2 linked regions of the Saccharophagus degradans 2-40 genome follow. Each later gene encodes a partner of the first gene's protein in a complex. Links are inferred from orthologs where the notes say so. Each region holds a gene or a part of one and is shown in the gene's direction. Other genes may lie near its edges.

Evidence for each region. The genes of interacting proteins can lie anywhere in the genome.
Region 2: the proteins of pnp (region 1) and rne are in contact, whole or in part, in a cryo-EM structure (PDB 9QH0), measured with the Escherichia coli proteins. The link is inferred for Saccharophagus degradans 2-40 from one-to-one orthologs.

Annotation. Positions count from the first base shown.
Region 1 is NC_007912.1:3,429,394-3,433,289, reverse strand. Bases 592-3,499 are described here. They hold pnp (polyribonucleotide nucleotidyltransferase), read left to right. Parts: upstream 592-933; coding sequence 934-3,066; downstream 3,067-3,499. Other genes in these bases: SDE_RS14140 (MipA/OmpV family protein), read left to right, coding at 3,157-3,499; rpsO (30S ribosomal protein S15), read left to right, coding at 592-698. Also shown: tRNA pseudouridine(55) synthase TruB, read left to right, coding at 1-262; more of rpsO, read left to right, coding at 429-591; more of SDE_RS14140, read left to right, coding at 3,500-3,896. UniProt on the Escherichia coli protein: Involved in mRNA degradation. Catalyzes the phosphorolysis of single-stranded polyribonucleotides processively in the 3'- to 5'-direction. Also involved, along with RNase II, in tRNA processing.
Region 2 is NC_007912.1:2,080,550-2,084,573, reverse strand. What follows is about bases 597-4,024. They hold rne (ribonuclease E), read left to right. Parts: upstream 597-917; coding sequence 918-3,824; downstream 3,825-4,024. UniProt on the Escherichia coli protein: Endoribonuclease that plays a central role in RNA processing and decay. Required for the maturation of 5S and 16S rRNAs and the majority of tRNAs. Also involved in the degradation of most mRNAs.

The DNA of each region.
Region 1 (3,896 bases):
CGGCGAAAGGCTTGCTGAAGTGCTCGATCATCACTTATTGCCAACTGATATAGCGGTTGCGGATTTCCCAAGTTTGGAATTAGACGACAATAGTGCGTTCTACTTCTCTAGAGGGCAGGCGGTTATGGACTCTCGGGTCTATCGCTTAGGGGATGAAGGTGATAAAGTGCGCGTCTTTGACTCCAGCGGAAAGTTCTATGGAGTGGCGGAAATCACCGATGAAGGCACCGTGGCGCCCAAGCGCTTAGTGAGTCAATCGTAGTACGCTATTGATTTTAAAGAATTTTTTGCTTTAGCTCGTAGAGCTAAGGCAAAAGGTAGGAGAGTTCAGCTCTCCGCTAACCTGTCTGTAAATATGCGCGGACAGGCCACATTATGCTGCAGCTAGCTGCGGTTTCGCATATTAACTGTAAATAGAGGTTATTGTTATGGCACTAAGTGCTGCTGAAAAATCTGCCATTGTGAAGGAATATCAAACTGCTGAGACCGATACTGGTTCTCCTGAAGTTCAGGTTGCTCTTCTCACTGCTAATATCAACAAGTTGCAAGGTCACTTTTCAGATCACAAGCAAGATCACCATTCTCGCCGTGGTTTGATTCGTATGGTAAACCAGCGTCGTAAGTTGCTGGATTACTTGAAAGGCAAAAATGTTGAACGCTATGCGAGCTTGATCCAACGCTTGGGTCTACGCCGCTAAGCTACAAAGTGCCCGCCTAGTTGCGGGCATTTTCGTCTTTTGCTCCTAGGTTTTTGGAATTCCCCAAAAACGTGGGTGTGATAGCTCGGTTTCAGTATGAAGAATTGTTGCTGGAATGGAGAGGGTAGCTATTTGCGTTGCCACAGGCTTTGTAGCGGCTACCCGTATTAGTATGTATTGGTAATAAAAGGTAAAAAGAGTGCAATGGGGCACTCCAAGTCAAAAGGATAAAAAAGTGAATCCGGTAATTAAAAAATTTCAATATGGTAATGACACTGTAACTTTAGAAACAGGTCGCATTGCGCGTCAGGCTTCTGGTGCAGTATTAGCTTCAATGGGCCAAACTTCAGTATTAGTTGCTGTTACAGGTTCTAAAGAAGCCAAGCCAGGGCAAGATTTCTTCCCGCTGTCTGTTCATTATCAAGAAAAAGCATATGCTGCGGGTAAAATCCCCGGTGGTTTTTTCAAGCGCGAAGCGCGCCCTTCAGAGAAAGAGACTTTAACGTCTCGTTTAATCGACCGTCCGATTAGACCATTGTTTCCAAACGGTTTTCTAAATGAAGTGCAGGTAGTTTGTACTGTTATTTCTGCAGAGAAAGACGTTGATCCAGATATTGTTGCCATGATAGGTACCTCTGCTGCTCTCGCTATTTCTGGTATTCCATTTAACGGCCCAATTGGTGCCGCGCGTGTAGGTTATACGCAAGAGTCGGGCTACTTATTAAACCCAACTTACTCAACTTTAAAAACGTCTGAGCTAGACATGGTTGTAGCGGGTACTGCCGATGCAGTGCTTATGGTTGAATCTGAAGCTAAAGAGCTGCCAGAAGATATTATGCTAGGTGCAGTGCTATACGCTCACCAAGAAATGCAAGCTGTTGTGCAAGCTGTAGCTGAACTTGCCAAAGACGCCGCCAAACCTGTTTGGGATTGGAAGCCAGAAGAAGTTAATGCAGAGCTAAAGGCTAAAGTTGAGCACGGTTTTGCGGATTCTGTAGGTGTTGCTTACCGCATTACCGACAAGCAAAAGCGTTACGATCGTTTGTCTGAGTTGCGCAATCAAGCGGTTGCTGAATTGGCTACCGAAGAATCTGGCGTATCTGCAGATGAAGTTAAAGGCCTGTTTGCTAAAATCGAAAAGCAAATTGTTCGTTCACGTGTTGTTGCAGGCGAGCCGCGTATCGATGGCCGCGACAGTAAGACTGTACGTCCACTACACGTAGAAGTGGGTGTTTTACCTAAGGTTCATGGTTCTGCACTGTTTACCCGTGGTGAAACTCAGGCTTTGGTTGTTTCTACTTTAGGTTCGGCCCGCGATGCACAAATTATTGATGCATTAGAAGGCGAGCGTAAAGATCCGTTTATGTTGCACTACAACTTCCCTCCTTACTCTGTAGGTGAGTGTGGTCGTATGGGGGCTACAGGTCGTCGCGAAATTGGTCACGGCCGTTTGGCACGTCGCGGTATTGGCGCAGTTTTACCAAAAGAAGAAGATTTCCCTTACACCATGCGTGTAGTAAGTGAAATCACTGAATCTAACGGTTCTAGCTCTATGGCCTCTGTATGTGGTGCGAGCTTGGCGTTGATGGATGCTGGTGTACCTCTGAAAGCACCTGTTGCTGGTATTGCAATGGGCTTGGTTAAAGAAGACAACGGCTTTGCTGTTCTTACCGACATTTTGGGTGATGAAGATCACCTAGGCGATATGGACTTTAAAGTTGCCGGTACTGCCGATGGTGTTACCGCTCTACAGATGGATATCAAAATTGAAGGTATCACTGAAGAGATCATGGAAATTGCTTTAGGGCAGGCCATGGACGCGCGTTTACACATTCTTGCGGAAATGAACCGTGTTATCGCTTCTCCACGTAAAGAGTTGTCTGAGAACGCGCCGCAATTCCACACCATGAAAATCGATCCAGACAAGATTCGTGACATCATTGGTAAAGGCGGTGCAACTATCCGTTCTATTACTGAAGAGACTGGCGCATCTATCGATATCGACGATAACGGCACAATCAAAATCTACGCCGACGATGGTGACGGTATGCAAGCTGCTATCGCGCGTATTGAAGAGATTACTGCAGAAGCAGAGATTGGTGCTGTATACCAAGGTAAAGTTGTACGTATCGTTGATTTCGGTGCGTTTGTTAACTTCTTGCCTGGTAAAGATGGTTTGGTGCACATTTCACAAATCGCTCACGAGCGAGTACAAAATGTTTCTGACTACTTGAAAGAAGGTCAAGACATTGAAGTGAAGTGTATGGATATTGACCAGCGCGGTCGTATTAAGCTATCCATCAAAGAGTTACTGCCTGCTCCAGAAGCAGAAACTGCAGAAGCTCCAGCAGGAGAAGGCGAAGAGTAATCGCCTTAACCTGTTAACAAAACCCGCTGCGCGATTCGTTATGAATAAGCAAGCGGGTTTTTTTATGTTTGGAATTTGAGGGCAAGCTAGGTGAAGCGTTATTGGATAGGTGCGTTGGCATTGTGCTATGCAGTCAATGCGAGTGCAGTGTTTGATGGAGAAATGGAATTAGGTATTGGTCTCGGTGGGCAATATATTCACGACTACCGCGGTTCGAAAGAAACACAAATACAATTTTTACCTTTTCCATTTGTTAAGTATCACGGTGATTTTCTTAAAATAGATCGCAAAGGTGTGGAGGGCGAAATATACGCTTCCGATCGTTTTGAATTTAATTTAAGTGCAGATTTAGCGCTTAATGGCGATAGCCACGATAACCGTTTACGAGCCGGTATGCCGGAGCTTGCGAGCGCAGCGCAAATTGGGCCTTCGTTTAATATCAACATAACCGGTAAAAATTTCCACACAGGTTGGGCGGCTCGACTGCCGTTGCGCGGTGTGGTGGCAATAGATACGTCTAAAGTTGAGTATATAGGTTATAACTTTGCCCCCAAACTTACCTATCAGTGGCCAAAGTTTTACGGTGAGTGGGACGCAAAGGCGGATGTAGGCGTAATTTACGCCTCAGAAAAATACCACCGTTATTATTACAGTGTTGAAGATGCATTTGCTACGGTAGAAAGGCCAGCCTATGCCGCAACTGCCGGTTACAGTGGCGCGTTTGTAAAGGTTGGAGCCAAAGCGAGGTACGGCAACATTATTTACGGTACAAGTATTCGTTACGACAATTTAGAGGGCGTTGTATTTGAAGGTAGCCCATTAATGGAAAC
Region 2 (4,024 bases), 1.3 Mb from region 1 along the record:
TATGGCTCCAATCAACAACGCAACAGACCTGCCCTAGTTGAACCAGGCACATTGGATATTACACCCGCCCAGGGCTCCTAGTGGAAACAACGTATTTTGAAGGTGCTCAAGCCTCGGCTTGAGTGAATAAAAACATGAAGCGCAAATTGCGCGCTAAATAGATATAACTGTTTAGGCTATGTTGCCGGTAACAGCAGAACGGGTTAAGCGAGAAACCCACAGCGCATATACTGTAGCGGAAAAAACCGCGAAAACGCTGGGGCCCACCGCCAATCGATTATGACTATATCGATTAGCCCACAAGTGACTTAGATACACGCTCGCAGCGATTGGCCGCAACAAAAACGGCCCATGCACAGCAAATACCTGATTGTTTTATACAGGGTATGCACGCATAACGATGTTATTAATTATTAATAGTGCTGCGACACAGGATGCAAGACGGTTAACAAACACTTTTGATTGGTGCCATACGAGAGACCAATCTGTGAATAGATATTTTTTACGACTACAAGCCGAAAAAAATCTGATATTAAAAATTCGAGCGCCCTATTCTTGCGACTCGATACCGATCTGCCCACGGGCTATGCCCCCTCACTTCTCTGCCTTTGCCGCCAATATGCCAGCATATTAAGTGAAATAACCCATATTTAACGGCTGTTATCAGAAATTATTGGCTGATTGCATGTAGAAACCATGGCCCCAGATATAACACGGGCTTTATAAACCAAATAGTCAGTTGGCAGGTCTACAATGCGCTCACCCACAGTAAAACTACTACGTTTAACGAGTAGCACCCCAAATACGACCCCTGTGTCGCTTTGGCAAATACTGTGAAGTTTCTACACTTTCTTGCTTGCCCCAAATAGCTATACCTTTTCGCGCTCATGCTGTGCTCTATTTGAGAACACAACTACATGAAAAGAATGCTCATTAATGCAACTCAGCCCGAAGAGTTGCGCGTAGCTTTAGTCGATGGCCAATGGCTTTACGATTTAGACATAGAAAACCGCCTTAGAGAGCAAAAAAAGGCCAATATTTACAAAGGCCGAATCACCCGCGTTGAACCCTCCTTAGAAGCCGCATTTGTCGATTACGGCTCTGAACGTCACGGCTTTTTACCCCTTAAAGAAATTTCTCGCGAATACTTTGCCAAGCAGCCTAAAGACATTGACGGCCGCATCCGCATCCAAGATGTGGTTAAAGAAGGCATGGAAGTTATTGTTCAAGTAGATAAAGAAGAGCGCGGCAACAAAGGCGCGGCACTTACTACCTTCATTAGCTTGGCTGGGCGCTACCTAGTACTTATGCCCAATAACCCACGCGCAGGCGGTATTTCACGTCGCATTGACGGAGACGATCGCACAGAGCTTAAAGATGCATTGAGTCAAATTGATGTACCAGCAGGCATGGGCATTATTGTTCGCACCGCTGGCGTAGGCCGCAGAGCCGAAGAGTTGCAGTGGGATATGAACTACCTCGCTCAGCTTTGGGCATCCATTAAAACCGCTGCCGAAGAAAAAACTGCACCGGAATTCCTATTCCAAGAAAGTAACGTCATTATTCGTGCTATTCGCGATTACTTGCGCCCAGACATAGGCGAAGTAATTGTAGATAACCAAGATGCGTACAACCTTGCCACCGCATTTGTTGAGCAAGTAATGCCCAACTACCGCAGCAAAGTGAAGCTTTACGAAGAGCCTCTCCCCCTATTCAACCGCTTTCAAATCGAATCGCAAATTGAAACTGCTTTTGAGCGCGAAGTGAAACTACCTTCTGGCGGCTCTATTGTTATTGACGTTACCGAAGCGCTTATCAGTATCGATATTAACTCTTCACGCGCCACCAAAGGCGGCGATATCGAAGAAACAGCCCTACAAACTAACCTAGAAGCAGCAGATGAAATTGCCCGTCAATTGCGCTTGCGCGACATGGGCGGCCTAGTAGTTATCGACTTTATCGATATGCAGCCTGTTCGCAACCAGCGCGAAGTTGAAAACCGCATGCGCGACGCCCTAGAAATGGACCGCGCCCGCGTACAAGTTGGCCGCATTTCTCGCTTTGGGTTACTGGAAATGTCTCGCCAACGCCTGCGCCCTTCTCTTGGTGAAACCACATCTAAAGTGTGCCCTCGCTGTAGCGGTCAAGGCACCATTCGCGGCACCAAATCTATCGCGCTCTCTATTTTGCGCTTAGTAGAAGAAGAGGCTCAAAAAGAGCGCAGCGCAGAAATTCGCGCAGTTGTGCCGGTTGCCGTAGCAACCTACCTGCTGAACGAAAAGCGCAAAGTGATTTCTGGCATAGAAGAACGCCAAAAAACACGTATTGTTATTATCCCTAGCGAGAAGATGACAACGCCACACTTCGACGTACAGCGCCTGCGCGATGACGATGTAGTTTCTTCAGAAATAAGCTACAAAATTGAAGTGCCGCAAGGCGAAGACGAAGAAAAAATCCAAGATGATGCTGCAGCACTGGCTAAATTGCCACGCCCAGCGGTACAGGCTATTCCCCCTGCGCAACCTGCGCCAGAGGCTCCAAAACCAGACAGCCTATTAACTAAAATACTTAAAAAGTTAAAAGAGCTATTTAAAACGGACGACAAAAAGCGCAAGAACACCAGTAAAAACTCGCGTGGGCAACAGCGTCGTCGTGGCAACAATAGCCAAAACAACAGAAACAGAAATAGAAATCGCAACGGGCGCGGCAACGATAATCGCAATAAGAATCGCGATGACGAAATTACCGACAACCTAAGCTCACGCACCAAGTCTGACCAAAGCCAACAGGGCCAGGGCCCCAGCTCGGACGATAACAGGCCAGATCGCGGCAACCGCAAGCGCGGTAACCGCAGACGCAACAACAACCGTCGCAACGACCAGGATCGCAACGATTCACCAGAGTCTAACAACGACGAGCAACAAAACAACAACCAGCCTCAGGAGCAGAATAACGCCCCTAAAGAGCAAGGCCCTAACCGTCGCCCGAATGGACGCAGAGGCCGTGGTGGTCGTGAGCGCAAGCGCGAGCCAGTTCCACAAGCCGCCGAAGAATCAGTAACAAAAGATGATTCCGCACTAGCTGCCGAAGTGACTTCAGCAATAGACACTGCAGAAAAAGCATTCGCGACCAATAGCCCTGCTGAACTTAAGCAAGCTAAAAGCGAAGCTAAAGAGCAGGCTAAAAGCGAAGCTAAAGAGCAGGCTAAAAGCGAAGCTAAAGAGCAGGCTAAACAGGAACGAGCGCCACAAGAAGCAGCTATAACAGCAGAAACGCCCAGCGAAGCTAAGCAACCGGAAGCTACGGCTACCGCTGCAGAAGCCAAGCCAGAGCCAAGCGAAAAAGCTAAAGCAAGCCAAGCGCCGCAAGCCGCTGAAGCGAGCGATACAACTGAAACCGTAGCTGAAACCAAAGTAGAAGCACCTAGTGCCGAAGCTGCACCAGCGAAGGAAGCACCTGTAGAAACTGCCGCAGAAACCGCTAGCGAAGCTGAAACTGCAGAGCCAGTAGCTGCAGCCGAAACCGCTGAGGTTGCAGAAGTTGCAGTGGCTGAAGCTACTGAAGAGGCCTCTGAAGCAAAAGAAGAGCTCGCTCCTGCTCAAGCAGTGCGCAAGCAATACTCTCGCGCAACTAACGACCCAAGAGCGACGCCTAAACCTGTTGCCAATACGCTTGTATCTAATGTGGTTACCCAAATACGTATGTCGCGACCACTAGACACAACCCAACCGGCTAACATTTTGCGCAACCCGCGCGATTTAAGTCGCCCTGCGAACGATCCGCGCTTAAAACGCAATATAGAAGAAGTAGCGAGCGACGCATAAAAGAAAAGATTAGGTAGCCTCTTAAATGATACAAAAAAGAGGCTATCTGATTAGATTACAAACAAGTTTAAAATTTATTTCTAAACTTTAAATAAATTTTGCTTTTACGACTTGTACATAGCGTTATCCCATGTATAATTTCGTCCTCTTCCGGTGGGGTGGCTGAGTGGTCGAAAGCGGCGGTCTTGAAAACCGTTGAC